DNA from 3 places in the Kosakonia cowanii JCM 10956 genome. Region 2 is predicted to be linked to each of the others. Evidence: predicted binding sites of a transcription regulator. Region 2 holds the regulator's gene; each other region holds the start of a gene.
The links. Region 2 encodes PurR, which represses purine synthesis genes. Its sites were predicted from a motif close to CANGCAAACGTTTGCNTG; they were not measured.
Positions count from the first base shown of each region.

Region 1 (7,343 bases), 1.4 Mb from region 2:
TGTCGAACAGCGTGCGCATCTCGCGATCCAACCTTTTCAGCAGAAAACGGCCGACATCTTCCGGCAGCTCAAAGCCGCGAATGCGCGCGCGCAGTTGCAGCGCCTGCAGTTTGTCCTCATCGGAGAGCGGCTGCAGCTTATAGATCTGCCCCCAGTCGAGACGCGAGGCCAGATCCGGCAAGCCGAGATTGAGCTGGCGCGGCGGCCGATCACCGGTGATCAGCAGGCGGGTTTTACCCTGCTCCAGAATACGGTTGTAGAGGTTAAAGATCGCCATCTCCCACGGCTCATCGCCCGCGATGCACTCGATATTATCGATGCAGACCAGCGACAGATGCTCCATCCCTTCCAGCACTTCCGGGACAAACCAGGTGCGTTTATCGAGCGGCACATAGCCCACGGCATCGCCGCGCTGGGAGAGTTCGGCGCAGGCGGCATGCAGCAGATGGCTGCGGCCCGCGCCTTCGCGTGACCAGAAATAGATATAACCGCTGTGCGCCTCGCGCAAAACGTTTTGTAACGCCGCCAGTAAGGAGGGGTTATCACCCGGCCAGAAACTCGCAAAGGTTTCATCATCGGGTAAAAATAATGGCAGGGAGAGCTGTGCCGGCGTGTTCAGAGGTACCTCAACAGGGCTTACAAAAAACGCAGTGAGTCTATCATAAAAATCGACGCCGTTTGAACCGGGCGCGAGGCCCGGTTCAATTCTGTGCGCTACTTACGGTTTCGCCTGCTCATTTTCTGGCGCATCCAGTATCACCTCTTCCGGACGCAGTACGCTAATCAGCTTGAAGATTAGGCTCAGGCCAACGCCGACAATGGTCGCCAGCGCCATCCCTTTCAGCTCTGCCGCGCCGATATGCACCTTCGCGCCGCTGACGCCGATAATCAGGATCACCGAGGTGAGGATCAGGTTTTGCGCTTTGCTGTAGTCCACTTTCGACTCAATCAGCACGCGGATCCCCGAAGCACCGATCACCCCGTAGAGCAGCAGCGACACGCCGCCCATTACCGGCACCGGAATGATCTGGATCGCCGCCGCCAGCTTGCCGACGCAGGAGAGCAGAATAGCGATAATCGCCGCGCCGCCAATCACCCAGGTGCTATAGACGCGGGTAATCGCCATCACGCCGATATTCTCACCGTAAGTGGTATTCGGCGTCGAACCGAAGAAGCCGGAGATCATCGTCGACAGGCCGTTGGCGAACATCGAGCGATGCAGGCCCGGGTCGCGGATCAGATCGCGTTTGACGATATTGGCCGTCACCACCAGATGCCCGACGTGCTCGGCAATTACCACCAGCGCCGCCGGCAGTATGGTGAAGATAGCGAACCACTCAAAGCGCGGGGTGTAGAAGGTTGGCAGCGCGAACCAGTGCGCCTGGGCGATAGGTGTGGTATCGACCACGCCCATGGCGAAGGAGAGCGCATAGCCCGCCAGCACGCCGATCAGAATCGGGATAATCGCCAGAAAACCGCGGAACAGCACTGAACCAAAGACCGTCACCGCCAGCGTCACCAGCGAAATAGTGATGGTTTTGCTGTCAGCGCTCTGCCCGTCTGCGGGCAGCAAGCCGGCCATATTCGCCGCTACGCCCGCTAACTCGAGGCCGATCACCGCCACAATGGCGCCCATTGCCGCAGGCGGGAACATCACGTCCAGCCAGCCGGTACCCGCTTTTTTGACAATCAGCGCCACCAGGCAGAAGAGCACGCCGCACATAATGAATCCGCCCAGCGCCACTTCATAACCCAGCGGCAACAGCAGCAGCACCGGCGAGATAAAAGCAAAGCTGGAGCCGAGGTAAGCGGGGATCTTCCCTTTACAGATAAAGATATAGAGCAGCGTGCCGACACCGTTAAACAGCAGCACGGTGGCCGGGTTGATATGAAACAGGATTGGCACCAGCACGGTTGCGCCAAACATGGCGAACAAGTGCTGCAAACTAAGCGGGATCGTCTGCAAAAGCGGCGGTCTTTCACTCACCCCGATAGCACGGCGCGTCATAGTGTTTTCCTCTGAGTGTTGTTGTTAATCTCCCCGTCCGGTGCGGCGGGCAGTGTTCTGTTTCCAAAAAAAAGCCGACTATCAAAGTCGGCTTTCATTGTGTTGTCAGTTACTTCGTCCCAAAAATCTTATCGCCGGCATCGCCGAGCCCCGGGATGATGTATCCCTGCTCGTTAAGACCCTGGTCGATAGATGCGGTATAGAGTTCGACATCCGGGTGCGCTTTCTCCAGCGCAGCGACGCCTTCCGGCGCGGCCACCAGCACCAGCACCTTAATAGTGGTGCAGCCGGCGTTTTTCAGCAGATCGATGGTGGCGATCATTGAACCGCCGGTCGCCAGCATCGGGTCAACCACCAGCGCCATACGCTCGTCGATGTTCGATACCAGTTTCTGGAAGTAAGGCACCGGCTCCAGCGTCTCTTCGTTGCGGTAGATACCGACAACGCTGATGCGCGCGCTTGGCACATGCTCCAGCACGCCTTCCATCATCCCCAGACCGGCACGCAGGATCGGCACCACGGTAATTTTCTTACCCTTGATCTGGTCGATCTCTACCGGGCCGTTCCAGCCTTCGATAGTCACCTTCTCGGTTTCCAGATCCGCAGTAGCTTCATAAGTCAGCAGGCTGCCTACTTCTGAGGCGAGTTCACGAAAGCGTTTGGTGCTGATGTCGTTCTCTCGCATCAGGCCCAGCTTGTGTTTGACGAGTGGGTGTTTTACTTCCACGACCTTCATACTCTTCTCCTTCCGCTGACAGGTGGCAACCACAAAAAAAATCGCCGGATTATACCGCTTTTTTCCCGTTTCGCTACAGGCAGCCGCTTGATCGCGATCAATTCAGCTGGAGAAGAGTATAAAACAATAATCGACCGCGCCCTGCAACAATGGACTCGCAAACGTTTGCCTTGGCTGTTAGAATTGCGCCGAATTTTTATTGCTACCGCTAGAAAACGCGTGGGGACAGAAGCAGTGACCGATAAAACCTCTCTCAGCTATAAAGATGCCGGTGTTGATATTGACGCGGGCAATGCTCTGGTAGACCGAATCAAAGGCGTGGTGAAGAAGACCCGTCGCCCGGAAGTGATGGGCGGGCTGGGCGGCTTCGGCGCGCTGTGCGCGTTGCCGCAAAAATATCGTGAGCCAGTTCTGGTTTCCGGCACTGATGGCGTAGGCACCAAACTGCGTCTGGCGATGGATCTGAAACGTCACGACACTATCGGCATCGACCTTGTCGCAATGTGCGTTAACGATCTGGTGGTACAGGGCGCAGAGCCCCTCTTCTTCCTCGACTACTACGCCACCGGCAAACTGGATGTCGATACTGCTGCCAGCGTGATTAACGGTATCGCCGAAGGGTGTTTGCAGTCCGGCTGCGCGCTGGTCGGCGGCGAAACGGCAGAGATGCCGGGCATGTATCACGGCGACGACTATGATGTGGCCGGTTTCTGCGTTGGCGTAGTAGAAAAATCAGAGATTATCGACGGTAGCAAAGTCGCCGATGGCGATGTGCTGGTTGCCCTTGGCTCCAGCGGCCCGCACTCCAACGGCTACTCGCTGGTGCGCAAAGTCCTCGAAGTGAGCGGCACCGATCCGCTGACCACGCAGCTGGAAGGCAAATCACTGGCCGATCATCTGCTGGAACCGACCCGCATTTACGTCAAATCCGTGCTGGAGCTGATCGAAAAGGTTGAGGTTCATGCGGTTGCGCACCTCACTGGCGGCGGTTTCTGGGAGAATATTCCGCGCGTGCTGCCGGATAACACCCAGGCTGTTATTGACGAATCCTCCTGGCAGTGGCCGGCGGTGTTTGACTGGCTACAGAGCGCCGGTAACGTCAGCCGTCACGAAATGTACCGCACCTTTAACTGCGGCGTTGGCATGGTGATCGCCCTGCCCGCGCAGGAAGTGGATAAAGCGATTGAGCTGATGAATGCCAAAGGTGAAAAGGCATGGAAAATCGGTATGATCAAAGCTTCTGATTCCAGCGAGCGTGTGGTTATTGAATGAAAAACATTGTGGTGCTGATTTCCGGCAACGGCAGTAATTTGCAGGCGATTATCGACGCCTGCAAACAGAAAAGAATCAACGGCACCCTGCGGGCAGTTTTCAGTAATAAGGCCGACGCGTTCGGCCTTCAGCGTGCGCGGGAAGCGAATATTCCCGCTCATGCGCTGAGCGCAGATCAGTTTGCCAACCGCGACGCATTCGATCGTGAGCTGATGCAGGAGATTGACGCCTACGCGCCGGATGTTGTGGTGCTGGCGGGTTATATGCGCATCCTCAGCCCGGCGTTTGTTGCCCACTACGCCGGTCGCCTGCTCAATATCCACCCCTCTCTGTTACCGAAATACCCCGGTTTGCATACCCACCGCCAGGTGCTGGAAAACGGCGATGAGGAGCACGGCACCAGCGTGCACTTTGTCACTGACGAACTGGATGGCGGCCCGGTAATTTTGCAGGCGAAAGTGCCGGTGTTTGCGGGTGACAGCGAAGAGGATATTACTGCCCGCGTGCAGGCGCAGGAGCATGCGATCTATCCGCTGGTGGTGAGCTGGTTTGTCGAGGGTCGCCTGACCATGCAGGAGGGCGGTGCCTGGCTTGATGGCCTGCGTTTACCGCCTGAAGGGTATGCAGCGGACGAATAATTGCGCGTTTCCCCGGCTGCGGCTTTCGCAGCCGGGCTCTATTCTGTGCCGGAGAGGCGAAACCATCTCCGGCTCCTCCCCCTTCCCTCACCACTCTGCACTATTTTTCATCACGTTAAGCAATAAAACTGATTACTGTCATACTTTTTTGCCACAGTTGGACATCTGCTAACAAAGCTCGCCATAATAAGTTGTCTTATACGAAGGAACGCCAGCAACGTTCACCTGCAAGTCGAAGCACCGCATGTGCGAGCGGGAGTGTCCGTGCTTCGAGAAAGAACCGGAGTGTAAACAGGAATGGGTCAGGAAAAGTTATATCTCGAAAAAGAACTAAGCTGGTTGTGCTTTAACGAACGCGTGCTTCAGGAAGCTGCGGACAAAAGTAACCCCCTTATAGAACGCATGCGTTTTCTGGGGATCTATTCCAACAACCTTGATGAGTTCTATAAGGTCCGTTTCGCCGAGCTTAAGCGGCGGCTGATCATCAGCGAAGAACAGGGCGTGGCGACCAATTCACGTCATCTGCTGGGCAAAATTCAGTCTCGCGTATTGAAAGCCGACCAGGAGTTCGACGGGCTCTATAACGACCTGCTGCTGGAGATGGCGCGTAACCAGATCTTCCTGATTAACGAACGCCAGCTCTCGCAAAACCAGCAAAGCTGGCTGCGCAGCTACTTTAAACAGTACCTGCGCCAGCACATCACGCCGACGCTTATCACCCGCGAAACCAATCTGGTGCGCTTCCTGAAGGATGATTACACCTATCTGGCGGTGGAGATCATTCGCGGCGACGATATCCGCTACGCGCTGCTGGAAATTCCCTCAGACAAAGTGCCGCGCTTCGTCAACCTGCCGCCGGAGACGCCGCGCCGCCGCAAGCCAATGATCCTGCTGGATAACATTCTGCGCTACTGCCTGGATGATATCTTCAAAGGCTTCTTCGATTACGACTCGCTCAACGCCTACTCGATGAAAATGACCCGTGACGCCGAATATGACCTGGTGCACGAGATGGAGTCGAGCCTGATGGAGCTGATGTCCTCAAGCCTGAAACAGCGCCTGACCGCCGAGCCGGTGCGGTTTGTTTACCAGCGCGATATGCCGGATGCGATGGTTGAGATGCTGCGCGAGAAGCTGACCATCTCCCGCTACGACTCGATTATTCCCGGCGGGCGTTACCACAACTTTAAGGACTTTATTGGTTTCCCGAATGTCGGCAAAGCCAATCTGGTCAACAAACCGCTGCCGCGCCTGCGTCACGTCTGGTTTGATAAATTCCGCAACGGTTTCGACGCCATCCGCGAGCGCGATGTGCTGCTCTACTATCCCTACCACACCTTTGAGCATGTGCTGGAGATGCTGCGCCAGGCGTCATTCGACCCGAACGTGCTGGCGATCAAAATCAACATCTACCGCGTGGCAAAAGATTCGCGCATCATCGACTCGATGATCCACGCCGCGCACAACGGCAAAAAAGTGACCGTGGTGGTGGAGCTGCAGGCGCGTTTTGATGAAGAGGCCAATATTCACTGGGCCAAACGGCTGACGGAAGCGGGCGTGCAGGTGATCTTCTCCGCACCGGGCTTAAAAATTCACGCCAAGCTGTTCCTCATCTCGCGTATGGAAGGCGAAGAGATCGTGCGCTATGCCCATATCGGCACCGGTAACTTCAACGAGAAAACCGCGCGCATCTACTCCGACTACTCGCTGCTGACCGCCGATGCGCGTATTACTAACGAAGTGCGCCGGGTGTTTAACTTTATCGAGAACCCCTATCGACCGGTGCAGTTCGACTATCTGCTGGTGTCGCCGCAAAACTCGCGCCGCCTGCTTTATGACATGATCGACGCGGAAATCGCCAACGCACAGAAGGGTAACCCGTCCGGCATTACGCTGAAGTTGAATAACCTGGTTGATAAAGGGCTGGTGGACAGGCTCTATGCGGCGTCCTGCTCCGGCGTGCCGGTGAACTTGCTGGTGCGCGGCATGTGCTCGCTGATCCCCAATCTTGAAGGCATCAGCGACAATATTCGGGTGATCAGTATCGTTGACCGCTATCTTGAGCACGATCGCATCTATATTTTCGAACATGGTGGCGAAAAGCGCGTCTGGCTCTCCTCCGCCGACTGGATGACACGTAATATTGATTACCGTATTGAAGTGGCCGCACCCATTCTCGATCCGCGCCTGAAACAGCGGGTGCTGGATATTATGGAGCTGCAATTCAGTGATACGGTGAAAGCTCGTTATATCGACAAAGAACTGAGTAATCGCTATGTGCCACGCGGGAATCGTCGTAAAGTACGCTCCCAATTAGCGATTTACGACTATATCAAATCCCTCGAACAGTCCGAATAATCTATGCCGATACAAGAGAAGATGCCAAGACCGGAGGAGTTCGCCGCGGTCGATTTGGGTTCAAACAGTTTCCACATGGTGATTGCCCGTGTGGTGGATGGCGCGATGCAAATCATTGGTCGCCTTAAGCAGCGCGTGCATCTGGCTGACGGGTTGGACAGCAATAACATGCTGAGCGAAGAGGCGATGGAGCGCGGGCTTGCCTGCCTGTCGCTGTTTGCCGAACGCTTACAGGGCTTCGATCCGGCCAGCGTCTGCATCGTCGGCACGCATACGCTGCGCCAGGCGCTGAACGCGACAGAGTTTCTTAAACGCGCAGAAAAAGTGATCC
Region 1 covers NZ_CP019445.1:8,215-15,557, forward strand. The annotation lists gene BWI95_RS00050 (DnaA inactivator Hda) at 1-619, opposite strand, end outside; gene uraA (uracil permease) at 719-2,008, opposite strand; gene upp (uracil phosphoribosyltransferase) at 2,118-2,744, opposite strand; gene purM (phosphoribosylformylglycinamidine cyclo-ligase) at 2,979-4,016, shown strand; gene purN (phosphoribosylglycinamide formyltransferase) at 4,013-4,654, shown strand; gene ppk1 (polyphosphate kinase 1) at 4,952-7,012, shown strand; gene ppx (exopolyphosphatase) at 7,016-7,343, shown strand, end outside.
Region 1: a site for PurR is predicted at 2,899-2,916, ahead of purM (phosphoribosylformylglycinamidine cyclo-ligase). Genes of this name have one in related genera too.

Region 2 (7,343 bases):
CGGCAGAGATCGAACATTGTAGCGGGTCAGGCTTGCTTCGGAAAATAACATTTTATTCACCGCGCGAATTTACGCTGTTACAGGCACGATAAGGTAAGCGTGACTTAAGCCAACCCGGCGCGGCTCAGGCGGTGAAAAAACCGCTTTTAGCGAAACGTTTTGCTCGTTTTTGCGCGCTTGTTAACGAAACGACGTTATAGATGCAAAAACAGTATTAACGTTTGGGCTTTTTATAGATTAGAATCGACGAGTTTTTTAAATCATACGCAAGCATAATAAGATGCCTGCCCTAACAGGGGAATGCTCAGTGGCGCGGATACCAAAAGCTTCAATCACGCTCTGTGCTTTGTTGTTCACCACATTGTCTTTCACGCCATTAGCGAGCGCTTCTGAACAAGCGCCAGCCTCGGCCGTGCAAAAAACACATCTGGCGAAAGCATCCGAACGTAAGAAAAAAAACAGTTCTACAAAAACAGCAAAGAAAAGCAGTGGCACTCCAGCAGAAAAAGTCAGAAGTAAAAAAACCGCAAAAAACAAAACATCGACCAAAACGATAAAAAAGAAAAACAGCGCTACCCCGCAGAAAACCGCTAAAACTCCCTCGCGTCGTAAAGCATCCAGCTCACTGAAAACTACAACCGTTAGCTGGACTGAGAAGTGTACGCCGCGCAAAGGCCACAAGCCGCACTGTATTAAAGTGAAAAGCAGCCAGGCCGGCACGCTAGCTGACGTGCATAAACTGCGCGTGCAAAAAGTGCAAAAAACCGCGATGTCGAAGCTGATGAACCAGCTCGGCAAACCTTACCACTGGGGCGGTACCTCGCCGAAAACCGGTTTTGATTGCAGCGGGCTGGTCTATTACGCCTATAAAGATCTGGTGAAATTCCGTATTCCGCGTACCGCCAATGAGATGTATCACCTGCGTGATGCCTCGCCGGTTAACCTGCGCGAACTGGAGAGCGGCGATCTGGTCTTCTTCCGCACTCAGGGTCGCGGCACCGCCGATCACGTTGGCGTCTATGTCGGCAACGGCAAATTTATCCAGTCACCGCGCAGCGGCCAGGATATTCAGGTCACTTCATTAAGCGAAGATTACTGGCAGCGCCACTATGTTGGTGCACGCCGCGTAGTGACACCGAAAACCATTCGCTAACTCCCTCTCCCACCTGCCGCTCGCGCGGCAGGTGTTACTTCGCCTTACTCCGCCGCCGCACAGACGCGCGACGCTGAATTACGCCCGGAGAAGAGCACCAGCAGCAGCCCCAGCCCGGCAATAATCGCCCCCATCACCGGAACAAAACTGTAGCCGAGACCGCCGGAGATCACCGCACCACCTGCCGCCGCGCCAAGGGCATTACCCAGGTTAAATGCACCAATATTGACCGATGACGACAGCCCCGGTGCTTCATGGGCAACACGCATCACGCGCATCTGCAACGGCGGCACCACCGCGAATGTTGCAGCGCCCCACACCACCATCGCGATCGCCGCACCAATCTCACTGCGCGCCAGCAGCGGGATCGCCAGCATGATAACAATCAGCAGCAGTAAAAAGCCTTTCAGGGTGCCGGTTACCGAGCGGTCCGCCAGTTTCCCACCCAGATAATTGCCAATCGAGAAACCCACGCCAATCAGCACCAGCATGGCGGTGACAAACACCGGCGTGGCGTCAGTCAGTGTGCGCAACACCGGTGAGATGTAGGTATAGAGAGTGAACATTGCACCGGCACCGAGCACGGTAGTCAGCAGCGCCGTCAGCACCTGCGGGCGCATCAGTACCGCGAGCTCGTTGCGCACGTTGGGTCGCGCGCCCACGCCGCCTTTCGGTAATGAGAAGAAGAGCGAGACCATGGAGATCACCCCAAGCCCGGCGGTTGCCATAAACGACATGCGCCAGCCGATCGTCTCCCCAAGCCAGGTGGCGGCAGGCACACCGCCGATATTGGCGATAGTCAGCCCCATAAACATCGTCGCCACCGCGCTGGCCTGCTTCTCTTTCGCGACAACGCTCGCGGCTACCACCGAGCCAAGGCCGAAGAAGGCGCCGTGGTTAAGGCTGGTGATGATACGGGCGATCATCAGGGTGGCGTAATCCGGCGCAATAGCAGAGAGCACATTGCCGACGGTGAAGATCGCCATTAAGAAAATCAGCGCGTTACGACGGCCGCGATGGGAAAGCAGCAGCGTCATCAGCGGCGCGCCCACCATAACGCCGATGGCATAGGCGCTGATCAGCATCCCCGCCGCCGGAATCGAGACCCCAACACCCTGCGCAATCACCGGCAGTAACCCCATCGGGGAGAACTCGGTGGTACCAATCCCAAAGGCGCCTATCGCCAGGGCAAGCAGGGGGAAATTTATTTTCATCTTTTGACTCCGAAATGGACATGCCGACCCTCTACCGGGTCGCGAAAGGCAAAAGTATGACAGGTGTCACAAAAAACAGAAGTGAGCGTACGGAGAAAAGTTTATTGCGCAACGGGTAACAATGGGGACGCAAGAACCGAGGGAGAAGGCTCTCCCTCGCATCAGATCAATGCAGTGCAGCGGTCAGCGCGCCGAAAACGATCAGGCTCAGAACGATGACGGTAGTGAAGAGTGAATACTTAAGATCGGTGCTCATCAATTTTTCTCCATTTAATTTCCCCACAAAAAGTGAGCCTGCGCATTTTTGCACAAAATATGGGAAAAATCTTGCGTGATTTGCCAGCAGAACGGTTTTAATACTTCCCCTTTTGCTCAAGATCAGACAAAATTCGACGCTAAATTTATTAGCGTACCGGCCATTGACTCCCCTCCTGACGTCCAGTGTCGTTTTCCCGGCGTACCGCACTCACTTTGATGAGTTCAGGGTGTTTAAAGGCAAACGTTTACCTACCGAATTATCAGGAGCTTACGATATGGTCTGGAGTAATATCTGATGGCAACGATTAAAGATGTCGCGAAACGAGCAAACGTTTCCACTACAACCGTATCACATGTAATTAACAAAACCCGTTTCGTCGCCGAAGAGACGCGCAACGCTGTCTGGGCGGCGATCAAAGAGCTGCACTATTCGCCAAGCGCCGTTGCGCGCAGCCTGAAAGTGAATCACACCAAATCGATTGGTCTGCTGGCGACCAGCAGTGAAGCGGCCTACTTCGCCGAGATCATCGAAGCGGTTGAGAAGAAGTGTTTCCAGAAGGGTTACACCCTGATCCTCGGCAACGCCTGGAACAGCCAGGAGAAGCAGCGCGCCTATCTGTCGATGATGGCGCAAAAGCGTGTCGATGGCCTGCTGGTGATGTGCTCTGAGTACCCGGAAACCGTGCTCACCATGCTAGAAGAGTATCGCCATATTCCGATGGTGGTGATGGACTGGGGCGAATCGAAGGCAGACTTCACCGATTCAGTGATCGATAACGCCTTCCAGGGCGGCTATATGGCCGGTCGTTACCTGATCGAGCGCGGCCATCGCGACATCGGCGTGATCCCGGGTCCGCTGGAGCGCAACACCGGCGCAGGCCGTCTGGCTGGCTTTATGAAGGCGATGAACGAAGCGATGATCAACGTGCCGGAAAACTGGATTGTACAGGGCGACTTTGAGCCGGAGTCCGGCTACCGGGCCATGCAGCAGATCCTCGGCCAGTCCTCGCGCCCCACCGCAGTCTTCTGCGGCGGCGACATTATGGCGATGGGCGCCCTCTGCGCTGCCGATGAGATGGGGCTGCGCGTGCCGCAGGATATCTCCGTTATCGGCTATGACAACGTGCGCAACTCGCGCTTCTTTACCCCCGCGTTGACGACGATCCATCAGCCGAAGGACTCGCTGGGCGAAACGGCATTCACCATGCTGCTCGATCGCATTGTGAATAAGCGTGAACAGTCGCAGTCGATTGAAGTGCATCCGCGCCTGGTTGAGCGCCGCTCGGTGGCCGATGGCCCCTTCCGCGATTACCGCCGTTAATCCCCTCCCGCGGGAGCCTTACTCCGGCTCCCGCAGCCACTCCTTATTCAACGTTTCACTGTCGCCCAGATAATCGAGCAGCCAGTTCAGCGCAGGCGACGCCTCGTTTTGTTGCCATGTCAGGCAGCAGGCGGCATCCGGGAACGGGTTTTCCAGTTCAAGCGCCACCCAGTCACCGCTATCAAGCCACGGTCGGGCAAAATGGGCTGGCACCATCCCCACACAGAGCCCCGCTGACAGGCACGCTTCCGACGAGGCCCAGTCGGGCACCATCACCCGTTTCTGGTTATCCAGCAGCCAGGTAATGCGCTTCGGCAACGAGCGGGAGGTATCCTCCTGAATCAGCGACGGCCAGTTGCGCAACGTCTCATCGCTTAACGGACCGTTGAGTTGTGCCAGCGGATGTTGACGCGAGACGACACACTTCCAGCTTAAAGTGCCCATATCGCGAAAGGCATAGCGCCCCCCGACGGGAATGGCCTGCGTGGCACCGATCGCCAGTTCAACACGGCCATCGGCGAGCGCATCCCAGACGCCGTTGAACACCTCCTGGTAGACCACCAGTTCAACATCGCTGAAGTGACGGTAGAAATCGACAATCATCTGCCGCGTGCGGGCGCGTTTTACAATGTTATCGACGGCAATCGGCAACTGGCCGCGCCAGCCGTTGGCGATCTGCTGACACTGCTGGCGGGTGATCAGCATTTTTTTGATAACAGACCGCCCCTCCTTTAAAAACCAGACGCCGGCGGGGGTTAATTCCACATCGCGGTGGCGGCGCACGAACAGCGGCACCGCCAGCCACTCCTCCAGCTGGCGTACGGTGTAGCTCACCGCAGAAGGCACGCGGTGCAACTCCTGCGCCGCGCCGCTAAAGCTGCCATTCCGCGCTACGGCATCCACCACTTCAAGGGAGTATTCTGACCACATATTCTGCCTGCAAAATTTTTGAAACCAATGTGCAAATATTAGCGTTTCACAACCAGGAAAGCACTCCTTACACTTCCCCACCCTGATTACCTGCAATTAAAGAGAAATGAGAATGCAACCTGGCAAAGGATTTTTAGTCTGGCTCGCGGGCTTAAGCGTGCTGGGCTTTTTAGCCACCGACATGTACCTGCCCGCTTTCAGCGCGATTCAGCAAGATTTAAACACCTCTCCCGCCGTGATCAGCGCCTCGCTGAGCCTTTTCCTGGCCGGGTTCGCGGTGGCGCAGCTGCTGTGGGGACCGCTGTCGGATCGTTATGGTCGCAAACCAATTCTGCTGATTGGTCTCTCTATTTTCGCCCTGGGCTGCCTTGGCACCCTCTGGGTGCGCGATGCTACCTGGCTACTGGTGCTGCGTTTTGTGCAGGCCGTCGGCGTCTGCGCCGCCACCGTTAGCTGGCAGGCGCTGGTGACAGATCACTACCCGGCGCACCGCGTTAACCGTATTTTCGCCACCATTATGCCGCTGGTCGGCTTAACCCCGGCGCTGGCCCCACTGCTCGGCGCCTGGCTGCTGGCCCATATTGAATGGCAGGCGATTTTCGCCACCCTGCTGGCCATCACCGTGGTGTTGATGATCCCGGTTTTCCGCCTCAAATCGCCGGTAAAAGAGGTGGCGCATGACCAGCAGGCACTCACCTTTCTCGATCTGCTGCGCGCCCGCGATTATCGCGGCAATGTGATGATCTACGCCGCCTGCTCCGCCAGCTTCTTTGCCTGGCTTACCGGCTCGCCGTTTATCCTGCATGAGATGGGCTATGGCCCGTCGGTAATTGGCCTGAGCTATGTGCCACAAACCTTCGCTTTCCTGATTGGTGGTTACGGCTGCCGCGCAGCGCTGCAAAAATGGCAGGGTTCGCGCATGTTGCCGTGGTTACTGAGCGGCTTTGCTCTGAGCGTGCTGGCGACCTGGGCAGTTGGCTTTATTCCCGGCGTCTCGCTCACTGCGCTGCTGATCCCCTTCTGCCTGATGGCGATGGCAAATGGCGCGATCTACCCTATCGTGGTGGCGCGGGCGCTGCGTCCCTTCCCGCAGGCGACGGGCCGCGCGGCGGCGTTGCAGAATACCCTGCAACTGGGGCTCTGCTTCTTCGCAAGCCTCGTTGTTTCGTGGCTGATCATTACCCCGCTGCTGACCACCACCAGCGTGATGCTTGCCATGGTGCTGCTCGCGGCACTCGGTTATGGCATTCAGCATCGCGCAGACGAAGAGCAGGATGAGGTGCGTGAGCCCTCCTCCGCGCGCGGGTAGTTGCTGACGGGACTGTCGCTAATGGCGTAATTAGCACGCTATTAGCGACAAGTTGAATCACCTGATATTGAGGCCTATACTGATTCTCGGCTATCTCATAAATACGATAAATATTATGCAGTAACGGGCACCGGAGCGTGCTCGTTTCCCCAAGGAGGGCCTTTTCTGGCAAGGGTCTCTCCCTTCCTCTGTTCTACGTCTGATATCAGCCTTACGGTGCAAACCGTGAGATTTCTCACAAATTCTGCCAGCGTCTACGCTTGTAGAGTTCTGATCACTATTCGTGATGGAGAAGGTATGAGTTCATCGTGTATAGAAGAAGTGAGCGTGCGGGATGACAACTGGTTCCGCATAGCAAACGAACTGCTGGGTCGCGCAGGTATTCGTATCAACGGTCCCGCACCCGCAGATATTCAGGTGAAAAATCCTGATTTTTTCAAACGGGTTTTACAGGACGGTTCGCTCGGACTCGGCGAAAGTTATATGGACGGCTGGTGGGAGTGCGAACGGCTCGACATATTCTTCACCCAGGTACTGCGCGCCGGCCTGGAAAAACAGCTTCCACACCATCTCAAAGATACCCTGCGCATTGCCGCCGCCCGGCTCTTCAACCTGCAAAGCAAAAAGCGGGCGTGGATTGTCGGCAAAGAGCACTACGATCTCGGCAACGATCTCTTTACCCGCATGCTCGACCCCGCGATGCAGTACTCCTGTGGCTACTGGAAAGAAGCGACCACCCTTGCCGAGGCGCAGCAGGCAAAATTGCGGCTTATCTGCGAAAAACTGCAGTTAACCCCCGGCATGCGCGTGCTGGATATCGGCTGCGGCTGGGGCGGGCTGGCGCAGTTTATGGCACAGCACTATGGCGTTCGCGTGGTCGGCGTCACCATCTCCGCAGAGCAGCAGAAAATGGCGCAACAGCGCTGCGCCGGGCTGGATGTGGAGATTCTGTTGCAGGATTATCGCGATCTGCGCGATCAGTTTGACCGCATCGTCTCCGTCGGCATGTTTGAACACGTCGGGCCGAAAAACTACGCCACCTACTTTGATGTGGTCGACAAAAACCTGAAGCCGGACGGCCTCTTTTTACTCCACACCATCGGCTCCAGACAGACCGATAACAATGTTGATCCGTGGATTAACCGCTATATCTTCCCG
Region 2 covers NZ_CP019445.1:3,262,108-3,269,450, reverse strand. The annotation lists gene BWI95_RS15405 (C40 family peptidase) at 308-1,153, shown strand; gene BWI95_RS15400 (MFS transporter) at 1,198-2,367, opposite strand; gene cydH (cytochrome bd-I oxidase subunit CydH) at 2,534-2,623, opposite strand; gene purR (HTH-type transcriptional repressor PurR) at 2,921-3,946, shown strand; partial or broken gene punR (DNA-binding transcriptional activator PunR) at 3,943-4,876, opposite strand; gene punC (purine nucleoside transporter PunC) at 4,989-6,185, shown strand; gene cfa (cyclopropane fatty acyl phospholipid synthase) at 6,483-7,343, shown strand, end outside.

Region 3 (7,343 bases), 930 kb from region 2:
CCGTCACGGCGTATTCACGCTGTAAATGGCGCAGCAGCTGCAAAATGGCGGCACCGGTTTTGCTGTCGAGGTTGGCGGTGGGTTCGTCGGCGACAATCAGCGCGGGGCGGTGGATCAGCGCTCGGGCAATGGCAACGCGCTGGCGTTGACCACCGGAAAGTTGGTTAGGCAGCGAGTCAGCCTTATGTGCCAGGCCAACATTGTCGAGCATCTCATCGATGCGCTGCTGGCGATACGCCGGGTTTTTATGCTGTATCAGCAGCGGAACTTCGATGTTCTCGCGCACGGTCAGCACCGGGATAAGATTGAAGTTCTGGAAGATAAAACCGAGGTGGCGGGCGCGAAAGTCGCTGCACTGGTCATCATCCAGCTCCGCCATTGGCTGGCCGGCAATCGTCAGATACCCGCTGTCGGGCCGATCGATGCCGCCGATTAAATTAAGTAGGGTTGTTTTGCCACTGCCGGATTGCCCGGACAGGACGGTAAAGCGGTTTGCTGCAATGTTGAGCGTGACGTCTTTAAGGGCATCTACCCACACCTGGCCCAGTAAATATTTCTTACTGATGCCCTCCATTTCTACGGCCCACATGGTTCTCTTTTCCTTAGAGTAAATTCCTCTCAGGAGCGGATTTTAAAGCATGGCGATGAGCAATGGATGGGGAGGATTGGTACTGGTGTACTGGAAAGGTCTGTTTTCAGATTTTTATTCAGCAGCGTTCGGGCATAAAAAAGCCGACTCGAGGTCGGCTTTTCAGGCGTTACATTAGAAGTTGTAGCCAACCACCAGGTAGCCACCCCAGCCGGTAGTGCGGGCGCTGAAATCGCCCGCGCCGTAGTTCAGGATCGCATCATCTTTGGTCTGGCCGCCGTTGTGCCAGTAACGGGCAACGACGGAGTAGTGCCAGTGATCGTAGCTCAGCGCCAGAATGTGGCTTGAGGCGATGGAGTTGCTGGTACGCTGCTGCTGGCCATTGTTGTAGTAGCGGCGATCGCCGAGATCGGAGCCCCAGTCAAAGTTGGTGAAGCCGATATAGCTCAACTGGCCGCCCCACAGTGGCGTGATCGGCACAAAGTATTTCACTTTGAAACGGTAGCCGTCCCACTCGTTTTCGTTTGGTGCGCCATAGTTCTGCCACTGGTATTTCGCATAGACGTTCAGGGAGAGGCTCATCGGCAGGCCGGTGTCGATATCGGTGCCCAGACCCATGTACCAGGTGCTCTGGCGACCACCGGCGTTACGGCCCATGTCGTAGATGTAGTTGTTGGCGAAGTACCACTCTTTGAACGGGCCGAAGCTCAGATCGGTGTTGGTCAGCTTATCAATGGAGAAGCGCGGTTCAATCTCCATAAACAGCGGAGAACCGTGGTTCCAGATCCCTTTCGCGCCGGAGTTACCGCCGAAGAAGACCGGCGCATCCAGGTAGCCGTAGAAGTCGAACCAATCTTTCTTGGCGAAGGCTTCATATTCCAGATAGGTATCGTTACGCGGAATAGCTCCGAAGCGGGTGTGATAGCTGCCCACTACGTTCACGCTCTGATGCCACCAGTCGGAGACAAATTCAGGTTTGCTGGTTTCCGCTGCGCTGGCAGAGAAAGAAGCGGTAAGCGCCAGTGCGGCACCGGCTGCGAGGAGAGTTTTTTTCATCATTACGCCACTGATTAAGATCCCAGACGGGAGTGAAAGTAAGCACGCATTAAATTGCTAAATGTTTCATATTTCTGCGCGCCTATTATAAGTATCCACGCTCACAAAAATATGTGTTGTTTCACATTATTGACATATACGTAATCGATTGCGTTCACGTTTGCGTCGATTAAACGGCGGCGATTGTACTGACATTTATTGATAATGCCAATTGATGAATATCAACGTTGCAGTGTGGCTGAAAAACGGAGCAGCGAAAGGGCGGGCGAGAGGATCGCCCGCAGAAGAGCGGTTACTGAGCGGTAGCCGGCTGAATATCGTGAACGCGCACAAAACCGAGTTGCTCAGGCGTGATGCCATTAAGCTGTAGCGGAATGTCGACATCGCTTGGTGCCAGCGTGCTGGCCGGGGCATTGATCAACTGATTCTGTACATTTACTTCCTGATAGTTCTCGGTGGTGCCCTGAAGCTGGCCATACTCAATGGTGCCGCTAAAGGCGGGCAGCGGATCGTTGGACTGGCCCTGAATATGCAGCACAACGCGTGTTCCGGCGGCGTTTGGCGCCATATCTTTCAGTGAGAGACGCAGTGTGCCGATCTGGCTCTTCAGCAGCGCAGGCGTATTGGCGCCGGGCAGCAGGTAGGCACCGCTGCCCGATTTGGCGTTAAGGCTGTTTTGCTGTGTGATTTTGACCGTCTCCTGGTTCAGCTTGCTCATCTCTTTATTGAGCGTACTGACGCTTTGGTGGAGCTGGCGGACTTCGCTTTGCGGGGCGCAGGCGCTGAGGGTAAAAAGGCTTCCCAGCAACAGTGTTCTTAGGTAACGTCTTGTCATTGCGTCTGTTTCCTTGAAGGGGAGGATCGCTGTAATGGTAGATCGCAACCGCGGCTTTGCCATCGATCCATTGTCTCAAAAAGGGTCTGCCTTTGTTGTCATGCCACTTCAGGTTAAAATAGATTTCAGTTAACTCTCACGTCAGGATCCCGTATGCATTGCCCATTCTGTTTCGCCGTGGACACCAAAGTCATCGATTCCCGCTTGGTGGGAGAAGGTTCATCCGTTCGCCGCCGTCGGCAGTGTCTGGTTTGCAATGAGCGTTTCACCACCTTTGAAGTGGCAGAGCTTGTGATGCCGCGCGTAGTAAAAAGCAATGATGTGCGTGAACCCTTTAATGAAGACAAGCTGCGCAGCGGCATGTTGAAAGCGCTGGAGAAGCGCCCGGTGAGCGCCGATGACGTAGAAATGGCGTTAAACCATATTAAATCGCAACTTCGCGCAACCGGCGAACGCGAAGTGCCGAGTAAGATGATCGGCAATCTGGTGATGGAGCAGCTGAAAAAGCTCGATAAAGTGGCCTATGTGCGCTTTGCCTCCGTCTACCGCAGTTTCGAGGATATCCGCGAATTTGGCGAAGAGATCGCCCGTCTACAGGATTGATCATGCAGGATGAAATCTATATGGCGCGTGCGCTGAAACTGGCGCAGCGCGGCCGCTTTACCACCCATCCGAATCCGCGCGTCGGCTGCGTGATTGTTAACGATGGCGAGATTGTCGGTGAAGGGTTTCACTACCGCGCCGGTGAGCCGCACGCGGAAGTGCATGCCCTGCGCATGGCGGGCGATCGCGCGCGCGGCGGTACCGCATATGTGACGCTGGAGCCCTGCAGCCACCACGGGCGCACGCCGCCCTGCTGCGATGCGCTGATTGCCGCCGGAGTAGCGCGGGTCGTTGCTGCCATGCAGGATCCCAATCCGCAGGTTGCCGGGCGTGGACTTTATCGTCTCCAGCAGGCCGGGATTGAGGTGAGCCACGGCCTGATGATGAGCGAGGCCGAAGCGCTGAATAAAGGCTTTCTCAAACGTATGCGCACCGGTTTTCCCTATCTTCAGCTTAAGCTCGGCGCGTCGCTCGACGGGCGCACGGCAATGGCGAGCGGCGAAAGCCAGTGGATCACCTCTGTGCAGGCGCGCCGCGACGTGCAGCAGCTGCGCGCGCAGAGCCATGCCATTCTCAGCAGCAGCGCCACGGTGCTGGCGGACGATCCGTCGCTTACCGTGCGCTGGAATGAATTAAACAGCGATACCCAGGCGTGCTATCCCGAAGCGGATCTGTGCCAGCCGCTGCGCATTATTATTGATAGCCAGAACCGCGTGACGCCGCAGCATAACGTCGTCAGCCAGCCGGGGGAGACCTGGTTTGCGCGCACCAAAGCCGATACGCGCGCGTGGCCTGAGAGCGTGCGCGAAATCATCGTGCCGGAACATAACGGCCATGCCGATCTGGTGATGCTGATGATGATGCTCGGTAAACAGCAGATTAACAGCGTCTGGGTTGAGGCGGGCGCAGAGCTTGCTGGCGCGCTGCTGAACGCGGGGCTGGTTGATGAGCTGGTGGTCTATCTTGCGCCTAAACTGTTAGGCAGCGATGCGCGCGGGCTCTGCCAACTGCCGGGATTGACGGCGCTTGCCGATGCGCCGCGCTTTAGTTTCAGTGAGATACGGCAGGTTGGCCCTGATGTTTGCCTGCACCTCACCAACGCGTGAAGCCTGCTGTAAAAGGGAAGCAGCGCGTTAAATAGTATGCTAAAATCCGCCCCCCTGCGGGGTCCGAACTGAACCTGTGAAGGAAGTGTATGAACATTATTGAAGCCAACGTTGCTGCTCCGGACGCTCGCGTCGCCATCACCATTGCGCGTTTCAACAACTTTATCAATGACAGTCTGCTGGAAGGCGCGATCGATGCCCTGAAACGTATTGGTCAGGTGCAGGACGATAACATCACCGTCGTGTGGGTTCCGGGCGCTTACGAGCTGCCGCTGGCCGCAGGCGAGCTGGCGAAAACCGGCAAATATGATGCCGTGATTGCGCTCGGCACCGTGATTCGCGGCGGTACAGCGCACTTTGAGTATGTGGCAGGCGGCGCAAGCAACGGCCTGGCGCATGTCGCGCAGGAGAGCGCCATTCCGGTCGCATTCGGCGTGCTCACCACAGAAAGTATTGAACAGGCCATCGAACGCGCTGGCACCAAAGCCGGTAATAAAGGTGCGGAAGCCGCACTGACCGCGCTTGAAATGATTAATGTATTGAAAGCCATCAAGGCTTGAATTTTGTAAGGGGAATTACGTGAAACCTGCTGCTCGTCGCCGCGCCCGTGAGTGTGCCGTTCAGGCGCTTTACTCCTGGCAGTTGTCCCAGAACGACATCACTGATGTTGAATACCAGTTCCTGGCGGAACAGGACGTGAAAGATGTTGACGTCGTGTACTTCCGTGAACTGTTGAACGGGGTGGCGACTAATAGCGCATATCTCGATGGCCTGATGAAGCCATACCTCTCCCGTCTGCTCGAAGAGCTGGGTCAGGTTGAGAAAGCGGTATTGCGTATCGCGCTGTTCGAACTCTCAAAACGTGATGATGTGCCCTATAAAGTGGCGATCAACGAAGCTATCGAACTGGCTAAAACCTTTGGCGCTGAAGACAGCCATAAGTTTGTGAACGGCGTGCTGGATAAAGCCGCACCTGCGATCCGTCCCCACAAGAAGTGATCCGCAAGCCGGTGACGGGCGACGCTTTCAGCGCGCCGGTCCCGGCTTTTTCTTTTTTCTACAGAGGAATAACGTATGGCATGCGGTGAATTCTCCCTGATTGCCCGTTATTTTGACCGCGTACGAACTTCACGTCGCGACGTCGAAACCGGTATCGGTGACGATTGTGCGCTGCTCAATGTCCCCGAAAAACAGACCCTGGCGATCAGCGTCGACACGCTGGTGGCGGGTAACCATTTTCTCCCCGATATCGATCCTGCCGATCTGGCCTGGAAAGCAATGGCCTCCAATCTTAGCGATTTGGCGGCGATGGGTGCCGATCCTGCCTGGCTGACACTGGCGTTAACGCTCCCGGAAGCGGACGAAGCGTGGTTGCAGGCTTTCAGCGACAGCCTGTTTGAGCAAATCAGCTATTACGATATGCAGCTTATCGGCGGTGATACCACCCGCGGGCCGCTGTCGATGACCATTGGTATTCATGGTTACGTGCCAGCAGGCCGCGCGATGAAGCGCTCCGGCGCGAAGCCGGGCGACTGGATCTATGTCACCGGTACGCCGGGCGACAGCGCTGCCGGGCTGGCGATTTTGCAAAACCGTTTAACCGTTAGCGACAGCGATGATGCGGCTTACCTGAAAAAGCGCCATCTGCGCCCGACGGCGCGCGTGTTGCAGGGCCAGGCGCTGCGTAACCTCGCAAGCTCGGCCATCGATCTCTCTGACGGTCTTATCTCCGATCTCGGGCATATCCTGAAAGCGAGCGGGTTTGGCGCGCGGATCGATCTTGATGCGATCCCGTTATCGGATGCCATGCGTCGGCACGTCGAGCCGGATCAGGCGCTGCGCTGGGCATTGTCCGGCGGAGAGGATTATGAACTCTGCTTTACCGTACCTGAGCTGAATCGCGGCGCACTGGATGTGGCGATTGGGCAGTTGGGCGCACCGTTTACCTGCATCGGGCAGATGGGCGCGGACGGGGAGGGGCTCTACTTCACTCGCGAGGGAAAAGCCGTCACCCTCGACTGGAAAGGATATGACCATTTTGCAGCGCACTAAAGATAAAGATATCGCTAAAAGCCGTCTCACTATGCGTAACCCCTGGCACCTGCTGGCGACCGGGTTTGGCAGCGGTTTAATCCCGTTTATGCCCGGCACCATGGGCTCGATTGCGGCGATCCCTTTTTGGTGGCTGATGACCTTCCTGCCCTGGCAGCTCTATTCGCTGCTGGTGATGCTGGGAATTTCGCTGGGCGTTTATCTCTGCCATCAGACGGCAAAAGATATGGGCGTGCACGATCACGGCAGTATCGTCTGGGATGAGTTTATCGGGATGTGGATCACCCTGATGGCGCTGCCCACTAACGACTGGCAGTGGGTCGCCGTTGGGTTTGTGCTGTTTCGCATTTTTGATATCTGGAAGCCGTGGCCGATCCGCTGGTTCGATCGCAACGTGCATGGCGGCATGGGGATTATGGTCGACGATATCGTAGCCGGGATTGTCGCCGCCGGGTTGCTCTACGTGATTGGTCATCATTGGCCGATTGGTCTGATTTAGCTGCGGCTAACTGCCTGATGGCGCTTCGCTTATCAGGCCTACGGTTTCGGGCTGGCATGTGGATGCGGTGGCAAATGCCTGATGGCGCTGCGCTTATCAGGCCTACGGTTCCGGATTTGCATGTGGATGCGGTGGAAAATGCCTGATGGCGCTTCGCTTATCAGGCTTACGACACCGAATTAACATTTGGGCGTAGGCCGGATAAGGCGCAAGCCGCCATCCGGCAACTTATCCGCGCGTTACTTAAACCCCACCACCGGGTGCTGTTTGTAGGACATCTCCAGCTCGGCAATTTGTTCCGGCTTCAGCGTTAACTCAACCGCGCCTAACAACTCTTCGAGCTGATCTTCACGCGACGCGCCAATAATTGGGGCGGCAACGCCTGGCTTACTCAACAACCATGCCAGCGCCACCTGCGCACGCGACGCGCCCAACTCCTCTGCCACGCTCGCCAGACGTTCGGCGATCTGCGCATCGTTAGCATCCGTTTCGCTATACAACGTTTTGCCAAACTCATCAGAAACCAGGCGGGCGGTGGTTTCCCCCCACGGTCGGGTCAAACGTCCGCGCGCCAGCGGGCTCCACGGAATAATCGCCACGCCC
Region 3 covers NZ_CP019445.1:2,333,377-2,340,719, forward strand. The annotation lists gene BWI95_RS10965 (ABC transporter ATP-binding protein) at 1-589, opposite strand, end outside; gene BWI95_RS10970 (nucleoside-specific channel-forming protein Tsx) at 764-1,645, opposite strand; gene BWI95_RS10975 (SadB/YajI family lipoprotein) at 1,938-2,480, opposite strand; gene nrdR (transcriptional regulator NrdR) at 2,634-3,083, shown strand; gene ribD (bifunctional diaminohydroxyphosphoribosylaminopyrimidine deaminase/5-amino-6-(5-phosphoribosylamino)uracil reductase RibD) at 3,086-4,189, shown strand; gene ribH (6,7-dimethyl-8-ribityllumazine synthase) at 4,279-4,749, shown strand; gene nusB (transcription antitermination factor NusB) at 4,769-5,188, shown strand; gene thiL (thiamine-phosphate kinase) at 5,264-6,241, shown strand; gene pgpA (phosphatidylglycerophosphatase A) at 6,219-6,740, shown strand; gene BWI95_RS11010 (aldo/keto reductase) at 6,980-7,343, opposite strand, start outside.
Region 3: a site for PurR is predicted at 1,783-1,800, ahead of BWI95_RS10970 (nucleoside-specific channel-forming protein Tsx). Genes of this name have one in related genera too.